DNA from 2 places in the Paenibacillus phoenicis genome. Region 2 is predicted to be linked to the other one. Evidence: predicted binding sites of a transcription regulator. Region 2 holds the regulator's gene; the other holds the start of a gene.

Region 1 (14,988 bases), 160 kb from region 2:
AACCATTAAGGCATGAATCGGAACTAGCATCCCGAGCAGGTAGTAGTTGTAAAGCGCATTTTTCCCTTTAAACCGGAAGCGGGAAAGAAAGTAACCGATAATAAAGCCAAGAATCAGGATGATCGCCAGCGACAGCACGCTATTCCGGATGGTGTTGCCCATCCACAGCAGGATTTTACTTTTGGTCAAAATCGCAATATATTGCAGAAAATTCGGGCTGTGCGGCAATGAAATCGGATTGGCGTAGAACTCGGCCTTCCCTTTAAGCGAAGAATAGAATAGCCATATCGCCGGAAATATGCAGGTCATGGAGAAAACGGCCAAAACCAGATTAGGAACCAGACCGAACAAAAAACGGCGTTTACTGCTCTCCCCCATCACTCACACCTCCTCGTATAGTATCTTTTGAAAGCTCTTTTAGGTTCATTTCCATCCCCCGGGGGATGCCTCTGGACAATGGAACGTAGGGTCCATTCAGGGAAATCCTTCTGCCTCCAGTAGCATCTACCCCTTAAATCTGTTTCTCCGGTACGCGTCTGAGCTTCTTATCCGCTGGCTGTTCCCTTCCTCGGCACCTTCTGTCGAATCCATCCGCAGCATCCAGAAGCAGCTCAAGAATCTCTCAAGAATCTCGACAAAGCGATCGAGCGGGTCCTCGACGGCATTCAAGGCGCTCAGTGTTGCTGTCGGTGCCCGGCACAGCGGCCAACTCTACACGCCTCGAAGGAAGGTGAATAGTGCCAAGGATTAACGCCTCCTTTGCCATAGTCCTTCACGAACCCCCTGTTAAAATCTAGTAAGTGACATGATTTTAGGCTGGGTTTGGAGTTAACGGCTTGACATCCTGCCGCTGGACTTGTCCTTCGTAAAGCTCAGAAGCAGCCATCTCGTTCCGGCGATAAATATCAGGCTCAGAATTAAGATGCCGATCGACATCGCGCTGCCGTAACCCATCTTATAGCTGAGGAAGGACGTCTTATAGGCGTTTAACGCCATCACGTTGCTTGAAGTCCCCGGCCCTCCGCCGGTCATCACATAGATGTGGTCGAAGACCTTCATCGTCCCCGCGATACAGAGCGTTACGCAGACAATCAGCGTGTTCTTTACGAGAGGCAATGTGATATGGATCGCCTTCTTCCAGCCGTTCGCCCCGTCGATCTCCGCCATTTCCAGCACCTGCGGGTCAATGGAAGCTAGAGCGGAGAGGATGATGATCATGTAATATCCGATGTATTGCCAAATCAATGGAATCGCAACTAATGTCAGCGCAAGACTCTCGTTGTTCAGCCAGGGCTGAATCCATTCCGCTTTTCCGATTTGCTTAAGAAAAATATTGATCAAGCCATAGTTGTAGTCATAGAGCATTGTCCAAATAAAGCCGATCACGACCGCCGATAATACCGACGGAAAGTAAGACATCGTTCTGTGAAAGGCCTTGAATCTGACGCCTCTTGTGTTCAACAGTATGGCGAACAAGAAGGCGAAGCCGATTTGTCCGACAATGCACAGCACCGTAAGATAGATGTTGTTGACAAAAGATTGGATGAAAACGTCGTCCTTAGCCAGCGCTATAAAATTATCCAAACCGATGTAATTCATCTTCGTCCCGCCCGACCAGTCAAAGAACCCGTAATAAAAGGCCAGGACGATCGGAACAAATACGATAAAGGTGTACAGGATAAAGCCCGGCAGCATGTACAATATGAAAGCCTTCCTTGACGGACGAATTGCCTGGTTCATGTAGCTGCTTCCTCCTTAATTAACGAATGGATGCAAGCTGCCGGCACGCGATTGGTGCCAGCAGCTTGAACCATCGCGGCGGTTACAGGCTGTCCTGCCCGGACTGAAGCTGTGCGGCCAGCTCCTGGCCTGTTTTCGTACCGTTCAGCACTTCCTGCAGACCTGTATTCATGCTTTCGATAATGGAGCCTTCCATCAGCATGTCGTAGATCGGCGTAAACGTCAGGGAGCCGGTCAATGCGGCAAAATCCTGCGTCAATTGCGGGAACTGCGTCAAATCGGTGCCTTCAATCAGGCTTGGGCCGGTCATCCCGTATTTTTCGGCATAAACTCTGGAAAAGTCATAACCCGCCGTGCTGAACAGAAAATCCATAGCTGCTTCGAGCTTCGCGCCTTCTAGATTTTTGTTGAGCGCAACATACCAGCCAGCACCGCCGGAGATCGTGTTGTTATCGCCCTTTCCACCATCCACTGGCGGCAGGATCGCAACCTTGGTCTGGCTTAGCACTTCCTCCGAGGCATTGGACAGTAGGTAGCTAACCGCCCAGTGGCCGTCAATGGTAGCCGCCGCCTTGCCCTGTGCGTAATATTCCTCGGCCTGCGCATTGGAGATGATATTGAAATCAGGGTTAAATACTTTGTTGGCGGCAATATTCTGCATCTGATCGAGTGCGCTTACAAACTCAGAGTCGGTAAATTTCGCGCTGCCGTCGCGGGCTATAATCGAATTCGTCCAATCGGTGCCTGTGAAACGGTCGCCCATGGTCGAAAGGATGCTGGATTCGGCCGGCCATTTGTCCTTGTTGCCCAGTGCGATAGCGGAGATTCCCTTTTCATTAAATTTCTCAGCGGCCTTGTAAATGTCTTCCCAATTATCTGGAAAACGGTCATAGCCGATTTCTTTCCACATTTGTTCGTTATAAAAAACAACCGAGGTAATCGATAGCTGATTCGGAATCCCGTAAATCTTGCCGTCCCGCGTAGCCGCATCAAACACACCTTTGCGGAACTTGTCCTTGTGCTCATATTGGTCCAGGTAGTCGTTGATCGGCATCAGCAGGTCGTTGTTTGCAAAATTGCTTACCCAAGAACCTTTTAAGAAGAAGATGTCCGGGATTTCGTTGACGGCGGCCTGCGCCTGGATTTTCGTTGAATAATCCGCCTGCGACATGACCGACTGTACCAGATTGACATTCGGATTCTTTGCTTCCCACTCTTCAACCAGAGTCATATAGCTGTCCATTTCCGCGCTTGTGGGACGCTCCTCCTCCAAATAATAGTGCGAGAAGGTCAATTGAATCTGTTCGCCCTTTGCCCCGCTTGCCCCGGAGTTGCCGAAGGAAGTTCCACCATTGCCGCTTCCACCGCCGCCACAGGCAGAAAGGATTAGCGAGAGAGCTGCCAGAAATGAGATGATGTGAATGATCTTTTTCTTTTTCATGTTGCCCCTCCAAATGTATATTTGATTTCACAACCTAACTATAGAAGACGTGAGATGCATTTTGTATCCGCTTTCTTGTCTTCATTATCCTCGTATTTTGTCGTCATCGAAAGAATAATGGGGTCGACCTCTTTCCTTGTTGCGAACGATATCCCTAAAATATGATATTTATCGCAAAAAATGACCATCTCATTAAATTGGCAAAGGACAATTGACACCTGTCCGGCGCAATGACAGAATAAATTCATAACATCAAGGGGGAGTGTGCGCCCTGTGACTATGCGTAAAAAGCTTATGCTGTTCTTCATCTGCCTCGTGATGATCCCGATTCTTACGATTTATTCCGTAGCAATCAGCATTTTTTATGAGAGCACCAAAAAAGATTTGCAAGCGCTTTTTTCGAACCATATCCATGGAATTGGCAAAAGCGCAGATCAGTTTTTTACCGATGCGCTGGATCTTACGACCTACCCATTAATGGAAACGAATCTGAGAGCCTTCTTGAGCAAGCCGAAGGATGATGAGAACTATTTCGCGCTGACCAGCAACGCCAATAGCATCCTGCTGTCTATGCCCTACGGTTTCTCCAACGGAATTCGCGGCATTTCTCTCCTTTCGCGGGATCAAGCCTCTATTAATGTAGGCATTTCGTTAAAAATATCGAAGGAAGATCTGGAAGCTGCGCGAGCCGGGGAATCGAGACCCTATTGGGATTACCGCGACGTTTCCAGGCTGCAGGATACGCCAGAAGAAGCATACAACAGCCATATTACTCTAACCCGATTGCTGAGGAATCCGAGCAATTTGTCCGAGGAGCTCGGCTTTATCAAAATCGCCATGAGCCGGAAGCAGCTTATGGATACCCTGATGTCGGACCGGATCAACCACGAGGTCTCCTATTTTATCATTGATGAGAATAACAAGTTCCTTGTGGATACGAGCTCCGGCCAAAGCTACGCCAATCTGAAGGGGGACGTTTCCTATCCGCATCTTCTCCAGTTGGCTTCCAGCTCGGCCAATACGCAGATCAACGGGCAATACTTCATATCCGCCCATAAAATAGAACGAACTCCATTCGTTTTATACAGCATTGTAAAACCGAATATTCTAACCATTATTAAGGAAACTCTTCTTAAGGGCTTATCGCTGACGGTGGTGCTTGTGCTCCTGTTTACGCTGCTATTGTCCTTCACTTTTTCCCAGATTATTACGGCCCCGCTCGTCAAGCTAGGCAAGCGCATGAAGTCGATCTCCAATGAGGATTTCTCCGTGCGCATCGACGTTAAGAGAAATGATGAAATCGCGGTGCTGGCCAACAATTTCAACCGTATGGCGCGGCGGCTGGACTTTCTATATAAAGAAGTCTACATGGGGAATTTGAAATTACAGCAAGCGCAGCTAAGTGCCCTGCAAACACAGATCAATCCCCATTTTTTATATAACACGCTGGATACGATCTACTGGATGTCGGAGATGGGCGATACCAAAAATGTTAGCTCGATGGTTTCAAATATGTCGAAAATGATGCGCATGACGCTCTCCCCCAACAACAGTGACATGGTGACGCTGGCGGAAGAGCTGGAGCATCTAAGCTGCTACATCCATATCCAACGAATCCGCTACGGCGACCAGTTCGTGTTCGACATCGATTGTCCGGAGCATTTGAAGTCTTATTACGTCCTGCGCCTTCTGCTACAGCCGCTGGTCGAAAACGCACTTCTTCATGGTCTGAAGAACAGCACCCATGGCATCGTAAAGGTTCAAATTTACGAAAATGAACATTCACTTGTTTACGAGGTCATGAACAATGGTACACCGGTGGACGTCACTGAAATTAACCGCCTGCTGGAGGAAGAGGGCAGCGGCATGCGGGGCTTTGCTCTACGGAACATTAAGGAGCGGATTGCTCTGAAGAATGGAAAGGGCTTTCATCTTAGTTGTTTTTTGCGTGACGGATTCAGCGTCTTCCAAATTACGCAAAAGCTGAGGAATAAAGAGGCCGATGCCCGTGAAATTTCGCTTTCGGACGACAACAATGAAATACAAAGGAGCTGAAGAAATGATAAAAATCCTGCTCGTTGACGACGAGGCATTTATCCGTCAGGGAATTCGCTATACGATTCCGTGGGAAAAGCATGGGATGGAAATTGTCGGAGAGGCGGCTAACGGAGAGGATGGCCTGAAGCTGGCCATTCAGCTCTCCCCTGATATCGTTTTTGCAGACATCCAGATGCCGATCATGAGCGGAATTGAGCTAGCGAGAAAATTAAATGAATATTTGCCGCGCACGAAGGTGATTATTCTCTCCGCGTATGGCAATACCGAGAACTTTACTCGCGCAATTGAAGTGAAGGTCAGCTCCTTCGTCCTAAAAAATGCCGATTCCGGCAAAATATTGGAGGCGGCCCTCCGGGCAAAGGACGCTATTTCGGAAGAAAATGCCGCCTATGGACGTCAGGCGCTGATGCAGACGATCTATAAGGAAAACCAGCATTTGATTAAATCTGCCTTGTTTGCGAAATTTTTAAAAAACGAAATTCCGTTGAACACGTTTCAGAAAAAGGCCGAAAAGCTGGATATGCCGCTGCCGGGCCCCTGCTATTCGATGCTGCTCGCCCGCTGTGTTGCGAACGACGATTGGCTGGTGTACAACCATTTTGTGCAGGCTTTTCAGGAGCTCGAGCCCTTTGTATTTTTCACGGAAGACGGCAAGCTCGTAACGGTATTGAATGTTGGTGCGCAGGGTATTTCGAAGGAGGTTAAAGACAAGATGCTCGCCAATCTCAAGCCTTATATTTTCGGCAACAGTATGGTGTTAATGAACCGCATCGAGTCGCTGGAGGAGCTCTCCTTCGCTTATGCGCTTCTGGATAGGGCGCTGGATGCCTGCTTCTGGAACACGGAGTGGGAATATACGGAGGTTGTGCCAACAGATATATTTCCTAGCATCGGACCAAGTGAGATACAGGATAGCGAGAGCAAGGTCATCTCCGCGGTATTGTCCAGAAATGCTGCCCATATTGAACAAGCCATCCAGGAATACGCTGAGTTTATGCGTCAAAATGCCGTCTCGCGGTCGTGCTTTCTGGAATCGGTGAACCGGATCATCGTGCTGATGGAGGCGGTGATGGAAAGGCAAAACGGCGCCCGTAAAACGGCGGAAATTGTTGCTGAAACGGAAACGCCCGAGGAAGTGATTGAGCTGATGCTGAGCCTGGCCAAGCCAAACCTGGAGACGGATTATAAAAATGTGTTGTTTGCAGCCGCACTGGATTATATCAGCCAGAATTATAACAAGGATCTCAAGCTGACTGATGTCGCCAAGGCCGTTTACATTTCCACCGGTTATTTGAGCAGAATCTTCAAAAGTGAAACCGGCTATTCCTTTAAAGAGTGGGTGAATCGCATTCGCATCGAAAAGGCGAAGGAACTCATTCTAAACAGTGATTTGAAATACTATGAAATCGCCGAATTGGTAGGGTACAAGGACTACAAGTATTTCTCCGCCTATTTCAGCAAATTATGCGGAGTCAGCGCCAAGGAATATAAAGCGCTGAACAGCCCGATGCTTCATCGTTAGCATCATGTTCATGTTCTTATATGATGGTTAGAACACTTTAATGGCAAAAAAGGACTTCCTGCCGTCGATCACGACGGATGGGAAAGTCGATATTATTCCATTTACTGCCCATAGATTACCACCCGCTTACTTAGTTTTTATTGAACCTGCTGTTCAAAGTGTTTCTGAATGTTAGCCAAGCTTTGGGTCAAATCCGCACCGTTCAAAATGTTAGGCAGCTCGTTCTTCAGTGCATCCTTTGCCTCTTGCGTGTACATTCCCATGGAAATACCCGGAACCTCGGTAGACCATCTTGTGAAATCGCTGTAAATCGCCTGACCTCTATTGGCCGAGCCGTCACCGCTTGGCGATTCCGGAATCCGCGATCGCTTTGTATACGCGAAGCGTCTCGGTCATGGCCGGATTGTCTACGAAATTTCCTTTGTTATCCGGCGTAATGTACCAGGATCCGGCGCCCGTTACGCTGATGTCGAACGGAACGCCGTAAATCTTATCGTCGATCCGCAGCGGAACGTTCCCGGATAAGCGGTTACGTATTTTTGAATGTTCGGATCGTTCACCAGAATGATATCCGGCAGCCCGTCTTTACGAAATGACTTCGCGTTTTTTCCTCCCGCAGGCCTCCCCAGATAAGAACGTCACCTTTCCGCCCGCGATCACTGGAGTTTACAGGATCAGCCCTTGGCGGTTTTGGGTTTCGTCGTGTTTAGGCAACTCATCCGACTAACCCTGCCTCAAATCCAGTTCGTGTACCTTGGCCCGTGCTTTTGCCTCCGGCTTCCTTCAGATTCCACCTCACGGTGACACCCTCGCCCTTGGCTAACGGTAGGCGCTCGCCAGCCCCCGCTCGGGACTTTCAACCTAGAGATGACGCCCATGCTGGGCGTGCTAAACAAAAAGCCCGAAGCAGTATGTATTTGCTTCGGACTTTTTTATTTTCCCATGATCACAAGGGAAATCTCCAACATTCATTTCAATGCATATTTATGCATTTCTCGTTAATTATGATTATTTACACTCATCATTTCTAAAAAAGTTCTCAACGATTCTGACAACACACATCTAGCATCCCTATTGCAGGTTTATTCAATTCTTACGAGCACTTGCTATACCCGCAGTTGCTGCAAGTTTTGCAGCCCTCGATGTTGATCAGCGAGGCGGAGCCGCAGGATGGGCACAGGTCGCGCGAGGTGGCCGGTGCGCTGCCGTGGCTGTAGCCGCCATGCGAGCCGTCTGCCGTGCCGTGAACGTGTGCTGTCTCCTGTGCAACCGTTGCGGCTACCGGCGCTGGGTCGTGGTCGCCGTAAGGTCCGTTTTGTACGTGCGTCTCCAACGCTTTGGCGACGGCGTCCGCGATCGATTCAACGCGGTTAGGACCAAAACCGATCGCTCCCGTACCGCCGATGCCTTTGAGATGCTTAATCAGCAACTCAACCTTCTCGCCATGGTCGCCGTAACGCAGGAACAGCGAGCAGACGCGGCCAAGGGCTTCTGCCATCGCGAACACGTCAGAACCAGCTTTACCTACGTTCAAGAAGATCTCACCTGGAGTCCCGTTCATGTCATTGATCGTGATATAGGCCATGCCAAACGGCGTGTTGATTTTATACGTTGCTCCATGCAGCACTTGCGGGCGTCTCTTGTATTGTTCGCCGGTTTTTGGGCTGCTGGCTTGAACCGAAGCATTTGCCGGTTGTGGAGTTGCCGCTGCGCTAGGTTGAGCAGATGCTTCCTCTTTCTTCTCTTCCTTCTTCTCCGTTTGCAGAACTTGCACATCGCGGCTGCCATCGCGGTAGATCGTTACGCCTTTGCAGCCAAGGTCGAAGGCCAGCTCATACAGCCGTTTCGTATCTTCAACCGTAAAGTCGGACGGGCAGTTGGCCGTTTTCGAGATCGAGCTGTCCACCCAACGCTGAATCGCCGCTTGTACGCGGATATGATCTTCCGCCGACAAATCCATCGCCGTTACGAAGTAATCCGGCAGCGGTTCGCCTGGATGCGCGTCCATCCATTCCTGCGCGATCGGCACGAATTGCTCGTCGAAGCCGAGACGGCTTTGACGGTAATATTTGAAGGCGAAGTACGGTTCGATCCCAGTCGAAGTGCCAACCATCGTCCCTGTGCTGCCAGTTGGCGCTTGGGTAATGATCGTGACATTGCGAATCCCTTTGGTGCGGACAGCTTCACCAACTTCTGGATACACTTCCGTCATGTTCTTCATAAAGCCGCTTTGCAAAAATTTATCTGCTTCAAATGCCGGGAAGGATCCTTTCTCTTCTGCGATATCTGCAGAGGCCAGGTAAGCTTCCTTCGCAATAAAGCCATACAATTTATCGAGGAATTCCAGCGATTCCGGGCTGCCGTAACGGATGTTCAGCTTGATCATCAGCTCGGCCAGACCCATCGTTCCAAGGCCAACGCGGCGCTCTTTCTTCTGGTTCTTCTCGTTTTCTTCAAAATGATAAGGTGTCTTGTTGATGACGTTGTCCAAGAAACGAACTGAATAACGCGTAGTTGTCGCCAGTTCATCCCATGCCACATCGTGCTTCTCTTCATCGTAGAACTTGGACAAGTTCATCGCCGACAGGTTACATACGCCCCAGCCCGGCAGCCCTTGCTCACCGCACGGATTCGTACAGATGATCGGGTTAAAGTACCAGCTGTTGGACATTTGGTTGTAGTATTCCATGAAGACCACGCCCGGCTCAGCGGATTTCCAAGCCGATTCGATGATCGTATGCCAGATCTCACGCGCTTTGACGGTACGGTAGTGGATCACTTTACGTCCATCGGCTTTCCATTTATCGAGATCGCCGTCCCACACCTCGTTGTAATCCTCGTAAGTTGTATCCGGGAATACCAGATCCCAATCGAGGTCTTCTTTTACAGCTTTCATAAAAGCATTGCTGACGCAAACCGACAAGTTCGCGTTGGTCACTTGGCCCATCGTCTGTTTAACAGTGATGAAGTCCAGCACGTCCGGATGCCAGTCGTTGATCATCAGCATCAGCGCACCGCGACGGCTGCCGCCTTGCTCGATCAGGCCGGTTGTGTAGCTGAACAAGCCGCCCCAAGATACAGCACCGCTGGAAGAGCCATTAACGCCACGAACGATCGCACGACGTGGACGCAGGGAGCTCAAGTTAATGCCTACGCCGCCGCCGCGAGCCATGATCTCGGTCATTTCGGACAGCGTCTCCATGATGCCGCCCCGGCTGTCCTTCGGCGAAGGAATAACATAACAGTTGAACAAAGTTAACTCATCACTGGCACCGGCACCAGCCGCAATCCGTCCGCCCGGAACAAGCTTCCAATCATCCAGAATATAACGGAATTTCTCTTCCCATTCCTTCTGCTTCTCCGGCGTTTCCTCAACCGAAGCCATCGCTTTGGCCAGACGGTCCCACATTTCTTCAGGCGTTTTCTCGATATTGAGGGTCAGCTTCTCGACGTCGGTCTCCACCAGATCGCCCCGGCGGGTCTTCACCGTAACCTTACGGCCGTCACGGGCAACAACCTCCCCTACTTCCTTCGTCGGGAATTTTGGGTCGTCCTTCGTCAGAACGAGTACGACATCGCCCACTTTGGCGTGGCTAGGATCCGCGTCCTTCCAGGCGTACCGGTCCAAGAAGATTTTCTCACTTAGCCCCTCAAGGCGCTGTTTTTGCACAGTTTTCAAAGAAAACACCCTCCTAAAAATTGATTCAGAGTATCCTTTAATTAATCAGTCATTCGCCTCGATTCCTAAAGTCGAAATTAGGCAAAAAAACGAAAAAAAACGCTGTATCAAGCCGGAAATCGCCCGCTTGATCACCGCGGCACACACCCTGTAAACGGTAATATCATATGTATGAATCACAATATATTGTGTGCGAATACCATTATACTATACAATATCTCGTTGTCATAGCAGTTCAGGGTGAAATTTCAGGCTTTAATCCGAATACATCTCGCCCAACCCCCTGTTTCCTTCAATTCTCTCTATTTTTCAGGCTCAAAACTATAAAACCGCTTTGTAACCATTTCCAAGAAACCAGGGAAGCATCTCCTAAGTTTTATTAGATTTGAATTAACACAATTTTAACAAATCAATGGGAATCCTGCCCCCAAAAAGGAGTAAACTAGAAATTGAGGTTCATAACTTACGAGGAGATGAGTTCAAGTGAAAGCTTTAAGATGGCATGGCGTCAAGGACCTAAGACTGGAGAACATCGAGGAGCCAAAAGCGGAACCGGGCAAAGCGAAAATCAAGGTGGAATGGTGCGGGATTTGCGGCAGTGATCTGCACGAATATGTAGCCGGCCCGATTTTTATCCCTCTGGAAACCCACCCGTTAAGCGGAGATAAAGCGCCGATCGTCATGGGACATGAATTTTCCGGACAAGTGGTTGAAGTTGGCGAAGGCGTCACCCGCGTGGCCGTCGGCGATCGCGTCGTGGTTGAACCGATCTATGCCTGCGGAACCTGCGAGGCTTGTAAGCAAGGGAAATACAATCTTTGCGATAAAATGGGCTTCTTCGGCCTGGCGGGCGGAGGCGGCGGATTCTCCGAATATGCCAACGTACCGGAACAAATGCTACATAAAATCCCGGATTCGGTATCCTTCGAGCAAGGCGCCCTGGTTGAGCCATCCGCTGTAGCACTTCATGCAGTCCGCTCCAGTAAATTTAAAGTGGGCGACAAAGCAGCTGTCTTTGGCACCGGACCGATCGGTCTGCTGGTGATCGAAGCACTGAAGGCTTCAGGGGCTTCGGAAATCTATGCGGTCGAGCTGTCTGAGGAACGGAAGCAGAAGGCTGCCGAGCTCGGCGCCATCGTCATCGATCCGAAAGAATACGATGCCGTCGAAGAAATTCACAAGCGCACGCAAGGCGGTGTGGACGTAGCCTATGAAGTGACAGGGGTTTCTCCCGTGCTAACCCAGGCGATCCTATCCACCAAAATCGGCGGTGAAACGATGATCGTCAGCATTTTCGAGAAGGAAGCCTCCCTCCATCCGCAAAACATCGTCATGAAGGAACGTACCGTAAGCGGCATTATCGGCTACCGCGACGTCTTCCCGGCGGTGATCAGCTTGATGGCTCAAGGCTACTTCTCGGCGGACAAGCTGGTGACGAAGCGCATTAAGCTGGATCAAGCCATCGATGAAGGCTTTGAAGGACTCCTCAAAGAGCGGAATCAAATCAAAATCTTGGTGAAAGCGGAGTAAAATAGATCAAGCAATCGCCGGTCAGGGAGATGATCCCCGGCCGGCTTTTTTTTTAATGAGATAAACCACCCTCTTGCTCTTACAAGGTTATGAACTCCTTCCTTTTCGTCCATACTACACCTACGTCTGCAATTTAAGCACAAGATCTGCCAGATTCGGATCTTTTCTCTCCGTAATCGAGCCGACAAATACGCACCGAAAGGGAGGTTTTACACTATGAATCCACATCCCTCCGGCCTTTCCCCCCACCCGGCCGCGTCGCCAGACTTGCACGCCCCGATTCCCATCGACTTCGACCGGAGCTGGTTCAACGAACTGGAGACCCGGCATCAAAAGGGCGGTCCCTGGGACGATTGGAAGCTGTTTAACCTTGCCCTTGAGGCCGAATCCGCTTCGCTTGTCACAAGCTTTGAGGAGATGCAGTGCCTAAAGCATCTGCACAACGTCACGCCGCTGCCCCATCAAACCGAAACCGCTCGCAAAGTCCTGTTCGAGATGCGCGGACGGGCTATTTTAGCCGACGAGGTGGGGCTTGGGAAGACGATCGAAGCGGGCTTAATTTTAAAGGAATATATCGTGCGCGGATTAGTGAAAAAAGCGTTGATCTTGGTGCCGGCCTCCTTGGTGCTGCAATGGGTACGGGAGCTGAACCAAAAGTTCGGCATTCCGGCCGTAGCCCAGAAGAAGGAGCATTCTTGGCACAACGACGTGGTGGTTGCATCCATGGACACGGCAAAGCGCGACCCGCATAAGAACATTTTGCTGAACAACGAATATGACCTGGTGATCGTGGACGAAGCCCATAAGCTGAAGAATAAGAAAACGTCGAATTATCAGTTCATGCTGCAGCTGCGGAAAAAATATTGCCTGCTCCTCACCGCCACCCCGGTGCAAAACGACCTCGGCGAGCTGTTTAACCTGATCACGCTGCTGAAGCCGGGTCAACTGGGCGGGCAAAGCGAGTTTGCTGCGAATTTCGTCGTCGATAAGCGGCTGCCGAAGAATGAGGAGCAGCTCAAGGATGAGCTGGCCAAGGTGATGATCCGCAACCGGCGCGGCGACGGTGAGCTGGAGTTCACCAAGCGGATCGTACGCAACATCGACGTGGAGTTATCCCCGGAGGAGAAGAACCTGTACAACGGGGTAACTTCCTTTGTCAAAGACCAATATCATGCCAACGGCGGAGACCTCAACAGCATGCTGTCCCTCGTCACCTTGCAGCGCGAGGTGTGCAGCAGCCGCGACGCCGTGTTTGTCACGCTGGTGAACTTGTCGAAGAAGCTGGCTCCGGACTCCCCGATTCGCGACCGGATTTGGGATCTCGTCGATCTGATCCGCCAGATCAAAGCCAACAGCAAAGCGGAGAAAGCGATGGAGCTGATCCGCGAAATGAACGACAAGGTGATCGTGTTTACCGAATATCGGGCGACGCAGGAGTATTTGCTGAAATATTTTCGCGAGCGCGGTATGACGGCGGTGCCGTATCGGGGCGGAATGAATCGCGGCAAGAAAGACTGGATGATGGACCTGTTCCGCGGCCGCGCCCAGGTCATGATCGCCACCGAAGCCGGCGGCGAAGGGATCAACCTGCAGTTTTGCCACCAGATGATCAACTTCGACTTGCCGTGGAACCCGATGCGCGTAGAGCAGCGGATCGGCCGCGTCCACCGCTTGGGGCAAACCAATGACGTCCATATATATAACCTGTCCACCAAGGGCACGATCGAAGAGCATATCCTTCACTTGCTGCATGAGAAGATCAATATGTTCGAAATGGTCATCGGCCATCTGGATGTGATTTTGGAACGGTTCGAGAAGCAGCATTCCCTGGAAAAAAGCCTCTACCAAATCATTCTGGAATCCGGCAGCGACGAGGAAATCGCCAGCCGTGTCGACTCGCTGGGACGCGAATTCGATACGATTAAATCCGAGCTGGATGCGGAAGCCGAAGAACGTGGGAACAACGGCGGTCTGCAGCAGCTCTTGGGAGGTTGAGTTGCGGTTATGTCCATGACCCGAGAGCAGATTCGCGATTTTGTGATGACTTATTTGGAAGCGACGGAATGCCAGTTTCTCGAAAAATCGCCCCATCACGTCACGGTGAAGCTCTCTCCCCGCGCCGACCGCGATTTGACGAACCGCCCTTATTATTGGGGGTTCATCGATCGGACCGGGGCGGAGCCAGAAACGATGTCGTTTTCGTTTATTTTTGACCCGGAGGCGCACCAAGCGGTCGAGAAGGCGAAAGCCGCTCAGGAGCAGGCGGACGCCGGGCAGCAGATGGAAAACGCCCAGGAGGACACCTTGCTGGGACGTTATTTTGGGGCGGTCCGGCCGTTGCCGGTGCTTGGCCCCGGCCGGATTCAACGCGAGGAGCTGGCGTTTGGCAGCTCGCGGCTCAAGCAGATCTTTGAGGCGGCGCGGAAAGGCGGCCGCTATGTGTACTTGTTCGAGGAGCCGGGGCAGCGGCAGCGGACGGCCTTGCTGCCCGCCGCTTACGAGCCGTGGCTGGGCGTCTGCTTTAAGGTGGAGTTCTGCTGCGATATGAAGCGGGAGGAGCTGCATTTTTACGGCGTATCCTTACTGTCGGGCGAGGTCGATGAATCGTTTCAGTCCCGGATCGTGGGCAAGCCGCTGGTCCCCCGATTGCCGGAGAATATCCATATCGAGCCTACCCGGCTGTCCTTGGATGCCGGTCGCTTGGCACTCGAGCAGCGTCTGACCGAACAGATCCAGGCCTACGATGACACCTGGGCGCAGGAAGCCCGCGAACGGCTGAGCGATGAGCTGGCGCTGATCGACGCCTATTACAAGGATCTGATCAAGGATCCCGAACCCGAGCGGGCGCAAGGCGCAACCGAGCAATACGAAGCGAGACGGGAGGAAATCCGCTGGCAATACGAGCCGAGAATTGTCGTATCCGCCTTGGGCTGCGGCATCTTTCATCTGCGTTCGCCGAGGTGACGAGAAATAGACGGATCTCGCTAAAAGACCGCAAAAATAGAAGCCGATGGCGGC
Region 2 (14,988 bases):
TGTTTGGCTCCGCGGTGATTGGCCAGCAGCTGCTCGGCTTATTCATCGCCCTGCTGATGAAGCGCAGAAACCGGACGTTCCGGCGGGTGATCGGCACGATCGTCCTCGCCGGCTGGGTAACCCCGGAAATCGTCTGTGCGTTGTGCTTGTACAGCTTCTTCGGCGACGAGGGGACGCTTAACTCGATCATCACCTCATTGGGGATTCCGGCAGTCACCTGGCTGTATACCGTTCCGATGCTGACGATCATCCTCGCGAACATCTGGCACGGCACCGCCTTCTCAATGCTCGTCTTTCAAGCGGCTCTCGACGACGTGCCCAGCGAGGTGGAAGAAGCGGCGGTGGTCGACGGAGCTTCGAAATGGCAGGTACTGATTCGGATCATCATCCCTTATATCAAAGATTCGTTTATGACCAACATGATGCTGGTCACGTTACAGACGTTGGGCGTGTTCGGTTTGATTTATGCCATGACCGGCGGAGGCCCGGGAACGTCTACGACCACACTGCCGATCTTCATGTACAACCAAGCCTTCGTGAACTATCAACTGGGGTACGGAACCGCGATCTCCTTGCTGCTTCTGCTCATCGGAATCGTGCTTAGCCTGTTCTATACCCGCTCGTTGAAATAGTCCAAGAGCAAGGAGAACTCCTTATGAACGCAAAACAACGGAAACTCATCTACCGGATCTTGCCCTATACGATCCTCACGATCATCGGCATCTGCTTCGTCTTACCCTTGCTTTGGGTGATGGTTGCTTCGGTTGATCCCAATGCCATGCAGACGCTGAAAATGCCGCAGCGGATCACGGCGGATAATTATATCAACGTGATCACCAGCCGCGAGAACCAGCGCGCTTTCCTGATCGGTTTGATCATGTCGCTGGGGCAGGCGCTGCTCGTCGTCCTCTTGGCACTGTTAGCCGCCTATCCGTTGTCCCGTTATCAAATGAAATACAAGAAGCCGTTTATGTTGACCATCCTGTTTATGACTTCCTTGCCGATTACGGCGGTGATGGTCCCGGTCTACCAGCTGTTTCTAAGTTTGAAGCTGTATGACCAAATCTTTGGCGTTATCCTGTTCTATGTAGCTTCATCCATGCCCTACGGCATTTGGATGCTAAAGAACTTCATGGATTCCGTCCCTCTGGATCTGGAGGAAGCGGCATGGGTCGACGGGGCCTCGGTATTTACGGGGATTCGCAGAGTCGTAGCGCCGCTGATGGTGCCGGGCATTTGCACGGTGGCCATCTTCACCTTCTCGGGCAGCTGGGGGAACTTCTTTGTCCCGTACATTTTGCTGCAAAATCCGGAGAACTTCCCCGCTTCCCTGAAGTTATACCAGTACTTTGGTCAATACGGGATGATTGAATACGGCAATCTTGCGGCCTTCTCCATCCTGTATGCGATCCCGTCCATCGTGCTGTACATCTTGTCCCAGCGGTTTATGTCCAAGGGGTTTGGTTTACAAGGGGGAACGAAGGGGTGACTTCCACCATTCGTCCGATCAGGACATCCGGCTCCACAATCGTTAGAGCTTTCCCATACGGAAGCAAGTAGTAAGGCACATAGGTATGCAAGGAGGCGTCCTCCAGAGATTCCGGCAATAACTGGAAATAGTTGCTGCTTTTGTGACCGCCTGGCCCAGTTTAGGCGAGGGGCTCCATCCCTGGCTCGATCCACGATTCGTAGGTTGGCCCGTAAATATCAGGAACTCGCAGTCCCGCCTGACGCATCAATACCGTCATTTGTCCCCGATGATGCGCCTGATGCATCAGCGTAAACCGGAGCGATGCCCCGTTTGACCAGGGTTCACCTTGCGATCTCCGTTGTGTTCAGGAGCTGCTCGTCCGTCCATTGCGTGCGGATCGCCTCGATGAGTGCCCCGCTGATCCGCTGGTACTCCTCTGCGATTTGCGCCGCTGCCGGGGCTTTAGAGCAATTGTCTAACAAATGCAAAAATGAACAAAGGCCCTGCTGCAGCAGGGCCTTTGCATGAGGTACTATTCAATTAAAAGATAAACGCTTTGGAAACAATGACCAGCAGGATGAAGAGAACCAGAATCGTCCCTGTGGAAGTCCAGAAACCACCATAACCTACGCCACCTACGCCATTTTCATATCCCGACATTGATTTTCCCTCCTTTTTAAATATAGAACATCATATTACAGTTCGTTAGCGAACGATCGGGACATTCGCGGAGAGAGGCAAAAATGGGTATACGTTCACCAGGTACCCATGCTGAATATGAGACGGCGGCTCTAGCCTAGCTCACGCCTAGTCAAGCCAATAGCCATTTGCATAAGATGAAACAAGTAGATTTAAAAGCAGGTGGTGTTCTTGGGAGGAAAAAAGAGGCGTCAATACCAAAGAATCCAAGAAAATGACCTATCCTCGGACGACTTGGCCATTATCGGTGCCGGGTTCACCGTGCTTGGGGATCTTTTCGATTTGCTCTCCCTGTTGAAGCTGAAGGAGGAAAAGGGGCAGAACGGCGGTGATACTGAGGAGACGCTGCTTGACGAGTTCATCTTGCACCAAAGCAAACCCGAAAATAAAAATAAAAAGCGGAAATAAATAAAGGCGCCGGAGCCAGCTCCAGCGCCTTTGAGGTATTACCGGGACAACTTGGCTACCTTCAGCCTCCATCGCCGCCATTTCAAATACACGAGCACCAACAGCAGCGCGCCCAGCCCAATAAAGAAAAACTTTAAATATTTCTCCACCAGGTCGATGGCAACTTGCCACTGTTCGCCAAACACCAATCCGATGCTTACAAAAACAGTCACCCAGAGCGCTGCTCCTGTGTAAGCATACAAGGCAAAGGTTCGAAAAGGAATGCGCATAATGCCAACAAAGTAACCAAAAAACTGCCTTACACCCGGCACAAAGAAACTGATAAGCAGCATTCTATTGCCGTATTTCTCGTAGACCCGCCTCGTTTTGTCCAAATGTGAGGGCTTGACCATAATCCACTTGCCATAGCGTTCGATCAACGGCACACCGACCCGATGTCCGACGAAATAGGTAATCGTCACCCCGATCACCGCCCCAGCATATCCAGCGAAGAGTGCCGGCAGGAAACCTAGCACGCCTTTATATGCCAAATATCCCGTATAGGTCAGAGTCGTTTGACCCGGAGGCAGCGGCAGCGCGATAAAGTCGATGGGAAGTCCGAGCAGCAGAACAAAATAGCCGTAATGCTCAAACATCCTTTCAATCCAATCCAATACGTCCATTATCCAAATCTCCTTTAGCCATTGCAGGCGCTGCCCACGCCAATCAGTCCACTCTTTATGTTATCAGTATATACGGAGATTTTCCAATCTAAAAGGGACCGCGAACGGGGCGGTTCCCCGCCCCGGGTCCAGCCCTGTTCCTAGGTGGCAAAAGGAGAGACGTATCTTATCCGAACCGGCCGCTGATATAATCGTCTGTACGTTTCTCGGACGGATTGGTAAAGATTTTACTCGTATCGCCGTACTCAACCAGCTCCCCCATGAGGAAGAACGCCGTTTTTTCCGACACCCGAGCCGCCTGATGCATATTGTGCGTGACGATGATAATGCAGTATTCCTGCTTCAGCTCGGCGATCAGCTCTTCAATTTTGGCACTGGATACCGGGTCCAGGGCCGAGGCCGGTTCATCCATCAGGATGATGCTTGGATTGACCGCAATCGATCGGGCGATGCACAGTCTTTGCTGCTGGCCGCCGGACAGGGCCAAGGCGGAGCTGTGCAGTCGGTCCTTCGTTTCGTCCCAAAGGGCCGCTTTGGTGAGCGATTCCTCAACGATCTGATCCAGCTTCTTCTTGTCCCGAATCCCGTGGTAACGCGGTCCAAAAGCGATATTTTCATAGATGGACTTATGGAACGGGTTTGGCCGCTGCCATACCATGCCGATCTTTTGGCGCAGCAGCACGACATCGGTCTTCGGATCATTGATATTGTCGTCCCCGATCCAGATTTCCCCCGTGATCTTCGCCCCGCGGATCAAATCGTTCATCCGATTCAGGCTGCGCAGGAATGTGGACTTGCCGCAGCCCGAAGGGCCAATCAAGGCGGTTACCTGCCGGGAAGCGAAATCGAGCGATATATTTTTAACGGCTTGTTTCTCTCCGTAATAGACGCTTAAGTTTTTCGTAGATAGTTCAATATTTGACACTTGGCTTCGCCCTCCTATTTCGTCGCCGTAAATTTCTTGAGCATCACGCGTCCGAGCCAGCGAGCCAGCAAGTTAAACACCAGCACGGTCAAAATCAGGACGGCCGACGCACCGGCGGCAATTTCAGGCGCATCCGGCGCCAAGCCTTCGGAATTGATCTTCCAGATATGAACCGCCAGCGTCTCCGCCGGACGGAACGGATTCAGCGGGGACGTAGGGCTCAACGGATTCCAGTTGCTAAAGTCGAGCCGCGGACTGCTCATCCCGGCCGTAAACAACAGGGCAGCTGCTTCGCCGAACACGCGGCCCGCCGCCAGGATCGTCCCGGTCAGAATCACCGGCATGGCGATCGGCAGCATCACCGATTGGATCGTTTTCCATTTGGACAAGCCCAGCGCCAAGCTGGCTTCCTTTTGCGCCTGCGGCACGCTGGCTAACCCTTGCTCGGTAATCCGCACCATCAGCGGCAGGTTAAAGATCGTCAAAGCTAACGCCCCTGAGAACAGGGAGAAGCCAAAGCCAAACAGGTTCACGATCACGAGCAAACCAAACAAACCCACGACAATCGATGGAAAAGAGGACAATACCTCAACGATCAAACGGATAAAATCGGTGATTTTCCCCGGTTTAGCGTATTCGCTCATATAGACCCCCGCGCCGATACCGAGCGGAATCGTGATGATCATGGTCAAGACCAAGAGGAACAAGGAATTAAACAATTGCGGGCCAATCCCGCCACCTGCCTTAATCGTTTCAGGAGGTGACGTGAGAAAATCGAAACTGATATGACCCAGCCCCCGGACTAAAATAAAGCCGAGTAACCCCGCCATAATCAAGACAATTAAGCCAGCTAAAGCGATAATAACAACTGTTGCGATTTTGTCGACGGTTTTGGCGCTCATCGTTTTGCTCTCCTTTCCAGCCAACGCACGATAAAGACGAATACAAACGTCATCAGCATCAAGATTAGTGCCAGCGTCCAGAGGACGTTATTCTGCGTCGTGCCCATGACCGTATTCCCCATGCTCAGCGTAATGACGCTGGTCAAGGTCGAGGTGGATTCAAAGAGCGAGCGCGGGATATGCGGCGCGTTCCCGATAACCATCTGCACCGCCAGGGCTTCCCCGAAAGCCCGAGCCATGCCGAGTACAACCCCGGTCAGCAAGGACGGTAAGGTCGTCGGCAATACGGTCCGTGACAAGGTTTGCCAGCGCGTAGCGCCAAGGGCGTAGGAACCTTCTTTCAAGCCGGGAGGCAGGGCAGACAGGGCGTCGGTGGCGATCGAAGTGATCGTCGGCAATATCATGATCGACAGTACGGTCGCTCCCGCCAAGATCCCCAGACCTTGTCCCGGGAAAATATCTCTGTAAAAAGGTACGATGATACTAAGCCCCACAAAACCATACACGACCGAAGGTATCCCGGCCAGCAGCTCGATGACCGGCTGCAAATACTTCTTGCCGAACTTCGGCATAATTTCAACCATAAACAATGCTGCGCAAATGCCAAGCGGTGCTGCGATCAACGCCGCCAGAATCGAAGTGCTGAACGAGCCCAAGATAAACGGCAGGGCGCCAAACATCGGCGGCTCCCCATCCGGCTTCCAGTTCGTGCTGCCGAAAATTTCACCTAGTGAGATTCCGTCTTGAACAAAAGTGCTTAACCCCTTGGTTGCTACGTAATAAACCATCGAGAAGATCGTAACCACCAGCAATACGATACAAAATGAAGCGTAAATTTTGCCGGTCCATTCCTCGACGATATGCGGTTGTATTTTTTTTCTTCCGCCGGACTGAGCCATGAAACCTCTCCCTTTAAGAACAGCACAGAAAGAGGCAGAACCGTCCGCCTCTTGCCGCGCTGATATGATGTTATCGAATCTGCTGGTTATTTCTTCGTGATGTTGCCGTCAACATCGCGTTCCACTTGCATTTTGCTGATCGGAATATAGCCAAGCTCTACTACGTCGCCGTTGTCGCCTTGAACATCCGAGGAAACCATGTAGTCCAAGAAGGCTTTCACGACTTCGTTTGGCTCGCCTTTCGTATACATGTGCTCATAAGCCCATACCGGATAAGTTCCGTTTGCTACGTTTTCTTCCGTTGCGTCCACGCCTTCGTACTTCACAGCTTTGACCGTATCGTCAAGGTAGGACAAGGCCAGATATCCGATCGCCCCCGGCGTTTCGCCAACCAGTTTCTTTACCGTACCGGAGGAATCTTCTTGGATCGAACCTTGCAGGTCCTCCGTTTTCGTACCCAACGCGTATTTCTCAAATGTGGCGCGAGTCCCGGAGCTCGACGGACGGTTTACAATTTGAATCGCTTGGTCCGGACCGCCAAGATCTTTCCAATTTGTGATTTTACCCGTGAAAATTTGGACCAGTTGGTCTTTTGTCAAATTGTCGACAGTGATGTCCGGGTTAACGACAGCTGCCATCGCGACGACAGCAACTTGGTGGTCAACCAGTTCACCAGCTTGAGCCGCATCCAGCTTCTCTTCTGCGAAGACGTCGGAGTTCCCGATGTCCGCTTGGCCTCCGGAAACCTGCGTCAACCCGGTGCCGCTTCCGCCGCCTTGAACTTGTATAGAAACATTTGGATTTTGATCCATAAATTTTTTCGAAACTTGGTCTACCAAAGGTTGTAAAGCCGAGGAACCTACAGCCAAGATCGACCCGGAAAGTTCCGATGTCGCTGCATTACCCCCGTTGCTCGCGGATGCTTCATCCGCAGTGCTTCCGTTGGTGCCGGCCGTGTTGTTTGGTGCCGCGTTGTTTTGACCGCATGCTGCCAGCGCGAAGCTCAGCACCAAAGTCAAAATCAATAACATACTCTTTTTCATTGTTTAGGTTTCCCCCTTAATTGATTTACAGTTTGATTATAGAAAGCGAAGATCAATGCTGTGTTCTCGTTTTGTAAACTTTGTGTAAAATAAGAGGGCACCTTAGTCTTTAGGTTTATTCTATGCAAAAAATAAAAAAACACTCCCGCGCCGGCCGGCGAAGAGTGCTTGAGAAGTGAACTATTCCGTGACCCCTGTATTTTTGGACAGCAGGCCTTTGAGTTCTTTCATAAACATGTTGATATCTTTAAATTGACGATAAACCGAAGCAAACCGTACATATGCAACCTCGTCCACCGGATAGAGCTGCTCCATCACCAATTCGCCGATTTGCCGGCTCTCTACCTCGGCGTTCGCCGAGTGGCGCAAGGAACGTTCCACTTCGGATACGATGGATTCCAGCTGTTCGACGGAAACCGGACGTTTCTCGCAGGCTCGAATCAGACCTCGCAGCATTTTCTCCCGGCTGAATTCCTCGCGGCTTCCATCCTTTTTGATCACAATCAACGGCACTTCTTCCACCATTTCAAACGTTGTAAACCGCCGGTTGCATTTCTCGCATTCACGCCGGCGGCGGATCGAACGGTTCTCGTTCGCCGGTCTCGAATCAAGCACTTTGGTGCCTAAATAGTCGCAATAAGGACATTTCAAACTAGAACACCTCCCCTCTAAATGACGTCATCACGGCCTGTCTCACCGGATGGCAATAAATTACTGCAAATTCATGTGATTGAAATTCCTAGTCCGGCACATAATACTGTTACCAACCACAAGGAGGTGAACAAATCATGGCCCAAAATAATAACTCTTCGAACAACCTGGTGGTTAGACAAGCATCCGGAGCTTTGGATCAAATGAAATATGAAATCGCTCAGGAGCTTGGCATCTCTTTCCCACAAGACGGATATGCTGGTAACCTGACTTCTTACGAAAACGGTTCGATCGGTGGTTTCATCACGAAACGTCTGGTGACCCTGGCTGAACAACAGCTGGCAGGTCAATTCAAATAACCGATCAACTGAAGAGAGCATTGGCTGGCGTGAGGTCGGTCAATGCTTTCTTTTGTTATAACCTTAGGCCCCCTTAAAAATCATCATATATCTTTAAATATTGTTTGTAATAGTGGGATACCCGCTGGACGTAATGCCGGGTCTCGCCAAACGGAATATTTTGCACCGTCTCCAGTCGTCCGTCCCATCGCCCGCTCTTCAGCCAATTTTTCACATTGGTTGGTCCGGCATTATACGCTGCGATCATGGCGATGGTGTTACCGTCAAATTGCTGGGAGAGCGATCTCAGATACCAGGTGCCGATCTGGATATTCGTTTCCGTCTCGTTGCGGATGTCTTCCAGCGTTGTATTGGGCAACTTCGCTTTGGAAATCACCCACTCCGCCGTATCGGGCATGATCTGCATAATTCCGAGCGCGCCTTTCCGGGACTCCACGCCCGATTTGTAGTTCGTCTCCACCTTAATGATCGCTGCAACAATAAACGGATCCAGGCCGTTGTTCTTGGCATGCCGCCGGATTTCTTCTTTATAATAAATCGGGTAAAACAACGAAAGCCATGCCGAATTAAAAAAGATGAGGATGATGAAACCGATAAACAACAGAAGCAAGACTCTTTTTTTGCGAAGCCACCTCATCGTAGTCCCTGATCCCGCCAAAAGTCATCTATCTGCCGCTTCGTTTCCTCAAGTCCACCGCTGTTATCAATCAAAATATCCGCCCTCTCTTTCTTGATTTCGATATCCATCTGGGCGCTGATCCGCTGCTCGGCCGCCTCCTTCGATAACCCGTCCCTCAACATCAACCGGGTTAACTGTACCTCGCGGGGGACGTAGACAACCATAATTTGATCGTATAACGGATCAAGACCCGATTCATAAAGCAGCGGGATATCCGCCACCACCAATCTGTGAGGATCCGCTGCTTCCAGCTCTTCCATGCGCCGCTTCATTTCAGCGCGGATCGCCGGATGCGTTAGTGCCTCCAGCGCCTTGCGCTCCTCCGGATGCGAGAAGACGATCTCGCCTAGCTTCTTGCGATTCAGCGTTCCATCGGGGTGCAGCACGCCCGGGCCAAATCGTTCGCTAACGGCGGCCAATACCGGATGGCCCGGCTCCATAATCTCCCTGGCGATCACATCTGCATCGATGATGGCGGCCCCACGCTCGGCCAACAATCGGGAAACCGTGCTTTTCCCGGTCGCAATGCCTCCGGTCAGTCCGATGTTCATAACCCTATCCACCTCACACTCATAACTTGGAGCCTCGTTCTATCTCGTTAGCCGTTACTTGGCGCGTGCAGACCCGCTTGTCCGATAAGGCGGCTGACAATTCGGGCAAAAATGCGTGCCCCGCCCCCCTACAACGGTCTTCATCACCGGCTGTCCGCAGTTCAGACAAGGCTCACCTTGGCGGCCGTACATCCGCAAGGAATGTTGAAACATCCCCATTTCCCCTTGCCCGTTCACGTACGATTTGATGGAGGAGCCACCAGCTTCTACCGCTTCGGTTAACGTCTCAACGATGGCGGCATGAAGCTGCTCCAGCTGCCTCTTGGTCAGCTTGTCCGCCGGATATTCCGGGTGGATGCCTGCCCGAAACAATGCTTCATCTACATATATATTCCCCAAGCCAACGATGTATTCCTGGTTCAGCAAGGCTGGCTTGATTTTCGTGGTTCGCCGGGAAATTTTGTCCTGGAATGCTTGAAGGGTAAACGACTCCTCCAGCGGCTCCAATCCCAGCTTCACCAGCGGCTTGTTCGTAAACTCCTCCCCAGGAGCAAACAGATGCATCGTACCAAACTGGCGTACATCCTTGTAGCGGAGTTCCGTCCCGTCCGTAAACCGGAAAATGACATGGGTATGCTTCTCCACCTCTTCTCCGGGCTGATACAGCCCGTAACGCCCTTCCATCCGCAAATGGGAGACGAGCACCAGCCCATCCATGATAATCCGCAAAAATTTTCCGCGGCGGCCAATCTCTAAGATGGTATGGCCGGCAAGTTCGGCTTCAAACCGTCGGATATCATCCGGCCGTTGGATGATGCGCGGCAGAAACACATGAACACTTTGGATCGTCTTGCCCACGATCAATTGGGTTAAGGTCCGTCGGACCGTTTCCACCTCCGGCAATTCCGGCATATCCTCTCACCTCGATCTAAGTTGTTGTCATGCGCAGAGCTTACTTCGCTTCGTACCAATTTAATCCGCTGGATACTTCGGCTTTCAGCGGTACAGAGAGCTCCAACGCTTTCCCCATCGTCTCCGGAACCAGCTTGCTCATGAACTCCAGCTCCTCCGGCGGCACCTCAAACACCAATTCGTCATGCACCTGAAGCAGCATGCGGCTCTTTAATCCGTGCTTATGCAGTTCCTCATCCATGCGCACCATAGCCAGCTTGATGATATCCGCCGCTGTCCCCTGAATTGGCGTATTCATCGCCGTCCGTTCCGCGAAGGAACGCAGGTTGAAATTCGAGGCGTTGATCTCGGGCAGATAACGGCGGCGCTCCAGCAGCGTCTTAACATATCCGTCACGCTTAGCTGCCTTCACGATCTCATCCATGTAACGCCGAACCCCTTGGAAGGCATTAAAATATTGCTCAATAAAGCGAGCAGCCTCCTTCCGCGTGATGTTCAGGTTCTGGGACAGGCCGTAATCGCTGATCCCATAGACGATGCCAAAGTTGACCGCCTTCGCGGAACGTCGCATATTGGCGTCCACCTGATCCGGTCCTACGCCAAACACGTCCATGGCCGTCTTCGTGTGGATGTCCATATCGTGCAGGAACGCTTCCTGCAGCCCTGGATCCCCGGAAATATGCGCTAACACCCGAAGCTCGATTTGCGAGTAATCCGCGGACAGAATAAACCAGCCTTCCTCGGACGGCACAAACACCTTGCGGATTTTGCGGCCTTCCTCCAGCCGGATCGGGATATTCTGCAGGTTCGGATACTGGCTGCTCAAGCGTCCGGTGGCGGCAATCGTCTGCCGGAAATACGTATGCACTTTGCCCGTTTTCGGCGAAATCTCCTTCAGCAGCCCCTCGACATAGGTCGATTGCAGCTTGGCCAGCTGGCGGTATTCCAAAATAAACTGCACAATCTCATGGTAAGGCGCCAGCTTCTCCAGCACTTCCGCATCTGTGGAGTAGCCGGTTTTCGTCTTCTTGATGACCGGCAGGCCCAGCTTATCAAACAGAATTTCCCCTAACTGCTTCGTGGAATTGATATTAAACTCCTGGCCGGCGATCTCATAAATACGCGCAACCAGTTTATTGATTTGGGCTTCAAATTCCACGCCCAGCTCTTTCAAGGCTTCCTTGTTGACGGCAACGCCTTGCTTCTCCATGTCGGCCAAAATCCGAGATAACGGCATTTCCAACTCATAAAATAACTTCTCCATCTCGTATTTCGCCAAATCCTCACGCTGCAAAGGCAGGATCCGCAGCAAAGCATCCGCCTTGCGAGCCAGATGACGGCTCAATACATCCGGCTCCGGCACTTTGAATTTCGCGCCTTTGCCATAAACTTCATCGTCTCCGGGAACCTGCGGCAGCTGGTATTTCGCGGCCAGCCCGCTGATCGTCTGGTCGCTCTCCGTCGGATCAAGCAAATAGGCCGCCAGTTGCACGTCGTGCTCGGCTCCGGCAAAAGCAACGCCATGCCAGAACAGCACCAAATCCGCCCGGTGCAGATCATACCCGCGCTTCGGCACCTGCTCGTCCGCCAGCCAAGCGCGCACTTCCGCCGCAGCCTCCGATTGCAGCACGTCAAACGACAGGAAGTAGTGGCGGCTGGCCGTAGACAGCACCATGCCCATCATTTCGGCCTGATGCGGGTTCTCCCCGTGGGACTCCACGATGATTCCTTCGATGTTTGGCAAATCGGCCGTAAGCTCCTTAAGGTTGTCCAAGTCCACCGTGGTCACCTGGATGTCAACCTGCTCCGCGCGAGCCGCTTCGCCGGTTGCATTCTCGCCGCCGGCAAAGGACATCCGCTCCAGCAGCGACTTAAACTCCAGCTTGCGCAGCATCGGGACCGCGGTTTCCTCCGGAATGCCGTCAAACTTCATCTCCTCCCAGGAGCGTTCAATAGGAACCTCTCGGAAGATGGTTGCCAGCTGCTTGCTCATGCGGGCGTCCTCTGCGTGGTTCACCAGATTCTCCTTCATTTTGCCCTTCAATTCGTCGGTATGGGCCAACACTTCCTCAACGGAACCGTATTGATGCAACAATTTCAGGGCTGTCTTCTCTCCGATTCCCGGCACTCCCGGAATATTGTCGGACGTATCGCCCATCAGGCCCTTCAAATCGATGATTTGCAGCGGCTTCAGCCCATATTTCTCTTCAATTTGCTGCGGGCCGTAAGGCTCGACTTCACTGACACCCTTGCGCGTTAGCGCCACTTTAACCCGATCGCTGACGACCTGCAGCATATCCTTATCGCCGGTCACGACCAGCACTTCATGACCGGCCTCTTCCGCCCGTTTGCTCAAGGTGCCGATAATGTCGTCCGCTTCGTACCCGGACAGTTCAAACCAGGCGATACCAAAGCTCTCCAGCAGCTCGCGCATCAGCGGAAATTGCTCGGACAGCTCCGGCGGCGTTTTGTCGCGTCCTCCTTTATACTCCTGATAGCCTTCATGCCGGAACGTCACTTTGCCCGCATCAAAGGCAACCAGCATATGGGTAGGGCGCTCCTCTTGGATCAGGCGCAGCAGCATATTGGTGAAACCGTAAACGGCATTCGTATGCAACCCGCTGGAGTTCGTGAGCGGCGGCATCGCAAAAAATGCCCGGTAAATGATGCTGTTCCCATCTATAAGAATCAATTTTTCCATACGACACCTCGTCCACAGTATTCTACCTTATCTTATGATAACACAGGGGCCATCCCGATAACACCAAAGCCGTCCTTGGAAAAGAAAAACCGGTCGCAGCCTGCGTAATTTCGCCAGCTGCGACCGGTTGGACGCACGAAAAACTTCATTTCAAAGTTATTGGTTCAGGTCAGGACGATGCCCGGTCACCAGGTAAACGGCGCTTTCCCCGATATTGGTTGCATGGTCGGCGATTCGCTCGATGTATCGGCCCACCAGCGTCAGCAGCATCGCCTGCTGGAGGGATTCCGGGTTTTCGATCATAAACCCGTACAACTCTTGAATCATCTGGCTGTACAGGTGATCTACCTCGTCGTCATCCTTGGCCATTTTGTAAGCCAGATCGGTATTCTCATCCAAATACGATTGCAGCGATTCCCGCACCATCAGTATGACTAGCTCGGACATCTTCGGGATATCGATGAGCGGCTTGATTAACTGCTGGCCTTCCAGCCGCAGGGTGACCTTCGCGATATCGATCGCCAAGTCTCCCATCCGCTCCAAATCGCTGGAAATTTTAAACGCCACGATAATCCGCCGCAGGTCCTTGGCCACCGGCTGCTGAGTCACGATCAGGCGCGAGCCGAGGTCCATCACTTGCTCTTCCATCCGGTTCAGCTCGACATCGCGTTCAATGATGGTTTTCGCTTTGGCCGAGTCCAGAGCCTGCAGGGCGCTGATCGCCCCCGTCAAGGCATCCTCCACATGCTCGCCCATTTTTCTCAGCAGCTGCCGTAAATCCTCCAGATTCTGATCAAATTCCTTTCTTTGAATCATCTTGCTGCAGCCTCCTTGTTATCCGAAACGACCGGAAATGTAATCTTCAGTGCGTGGATCCTGCGGCGTGGAGAAGAGCTTCTGCGTATCGTCCGCCTCCACAATTTCTCCGTTCAGGAAAAAGACCGTCTTACCCGAGATGCGCGCCGCCTGATGCATGTTATGGGTGACCATAACGATCGTATAGCTATCTTTTAATTGCTGCACCAGCTCTTCAATTTTGAGGGTAGAGATCGGGTCCAGCGCTGAAGTGGCTTCATCCATTAGCAAAATATCCGGCTGCACAGCGATCGCCCGGGCGATGCAAAGCCGCTGCTGCTGTCCGCCGGACAGGCTCAGGGCCGACCGATTCAGGAAATCCTTCACCTCGTCCCACAACACGGCCTGGCGAAGGCTTCGTTCCACGATCTCGTCCAGCTCCGCTTTATTCTTGATGCCGTGTAACCGCGGGCCATAAGCCACATTGTCATAAATCGATTTCGGAAAAGGATTCGGCTGCTGAAACACCATCCCCACCCGTTTGCGCAAAGCCTCCACTTCAACATCGTCGCCGTAAATGTCGGTGTCGGCAATTTGGACAACCCCTTCGATCCGCGTGCCCGGAATCATATCGTTCATCCGGTTCAATGTGCGGAGAAGCGTCGATTTGCCGCAGCCGGAGGGGCCAATGAAAGCGGTAATTGCTTTTTCCGGAATATCCAGAGAAACGTCTTTCAACGCATGGAATCGGTCATAATATAAGTTTAATTTTTGAATCCGGATGATAGGTTTCATTGCAGTTCTCCTTCACCAAAATACGTCTAAGCCACCGGCCGCAGCCTCTAAGCCGTTACGGGCCGGGGAATGCCAAGCAAGCTTGAAGCACGGTACCCGCCTTCCCGCGAGCCCGTGCCAATTCTACATCGATTTAGCTAGTATACGCATATTCGCGAATTGTCTCATGTCAAACAATTGTATTCTATCGCACTTATGTAAAAGCACATGAGCTACATTGTAAACGTGGTGTAAAATTTTACGAAAGTGATGTTAAATGTTGTAACTCCCAGAGCACGGTTCTCGTTCGCTCGGCCGCCGTTTCCGATGAGCGGAACATCTCCTGGCTGCGCTGCTCTGCCGCCCGGGCGGACTCCACCAGCGCTTGGAACGTCCCGTCCGCGTTACCGACCCGTTCGTGGCTTTCCGCCATCTCCTCCGCTGTTGAGGAGACGGTGGCTGCCGTTTGCTGAATCAAGTGATTCACCACCCCTAACGTGTCGCCAATTTCCTCCGAGAATCGCTTGGTCTGCAGTGCAAGCTTACGAACCTCGGAG

Evidence for each region. Region 2 encodes NrdR, which represses ribonucleotide reductase genes. Its sites were predicted from a motif close to AACACNATATATNGTGTT; they were not measured.
Region 1: U9M73_RS03550 (adenosylcobalamin-dependent ribonucleoside-diphosphate reductase) is a predicted target of NrdR. The motif match lies at 10,616-10,633, and genes of this name have one in related genera.

The regions. Positions count from the first base shown of each region.
Region 1 is NZ_JAYERP010000001.1:746,926-761,913, reverse strand. Features, by position in the region: gene U9M73_RS03580 (carbohydrate ABC transporter permease) at 1-378, opposite strand, end outside; gene U9M73_RS03575 (carbohydrate ABC transporter permease) at 829-1,740, opposite strand; gene U9M73_RS03570 (ABC transporter substrate-binding protein) at 1,823-3,181, opposite strand; gene U9M73_RS03565 (cache domain-containing sensor histidine kinase) at 3,461-5,236, shown strand; gene U9M73_RS03560 (response regulator) at 5,241-6,761, shown strand; gene U9M73_RS03555 (hypothetical protein) at 7,105-7,248, shown strand; gene U9M73_RS03550 (adenosylcobalamin-dependent ribonucleoside-diphosphate reductase) at 7,855-10,440, opposite strand; gene U9M73_RS03545 (2,3-butanediol dehydrogenase) at 10,924-11,970, shown strand; gene U9M73_RS03540 (DEAD/DEAH box helicase) at 12,187-13,965, shown strand; gene U9M73_RS03535 (YqhG family protein) at 13,975-14,934, shown strand.
Region 2 is NZ_JAYERP010000001.1:582,637-597,624, reverse strand. Features, by position in the region: gene U9M73_RS02765 (carbohydrate ABC transporter permease) at 1-632, shown strand, start outside; gene U9M73_RS02760 (carbohydrate ABC transporter permease) at 656-1,489, shown strand; gene U9M73_RS02755 (DinB family protein) at 1,650-1,775, opposite strand; gene U9M73_RS02750 (hypothetical protein) at 1,813-1,959, opposite strand; gene U9M73_RS02745 (sporulation protein YjcZ) at 2,012-2,131, opposite strand; gene U9M73_RS02740 (hypothetical protein) at 2,336-2,578, shown strand; gene U9M73_RS02735 (DedA family protein) at 2,617-3,240, opposite strand; gene pstB (phosphate ABC transporter ATP-binding protein PstB) at 3,407-4,165, opposite strand; gene pstA (phosphate ABC transporter permease PstA) at 4,180-5,067, opposite strand; gene pstC (phosphate ABC transporter permease subunit PstC) at 5,064-5,966, opposite strand; gene U9M73_RS02715 (phosphate ABC transporter substrate-binding protein) at 6,053-7,009, opposite strand; gene nrdR (transcriptional regulator NrdR) at 7,190-7,660, opposite strand; gene U9M73_RS02705 (alpha/beta-type small acid-soluble spore protein) at 7,798-8,019, shown strand; gene U9M73_RS02700 (lytic transglycosylase domain-containing protein) at 8,093-8,656, opposite strand; gene coaE (dephospho-CoA kinase) at 8,653-9,249, opposite strand; gene mutM (DNA-formamidopyrimidine glycosylase) at 9,304-10,161, opposite strand; gene polA (DNA polymerase I) at 10,202-12,862, opposite strand; gene phoU (phosphate signaling complex protein PhoU) at 13,019-13,678, opposite strand; gene pstB (phosphate ABC transporter ATP-binding protein PstB) at 13,697-14,452, opposite strand; gene U9M73_RS02670 (methyl-accepting chemotaxis protein) at 14,691-14,988, opposite strand, start outside.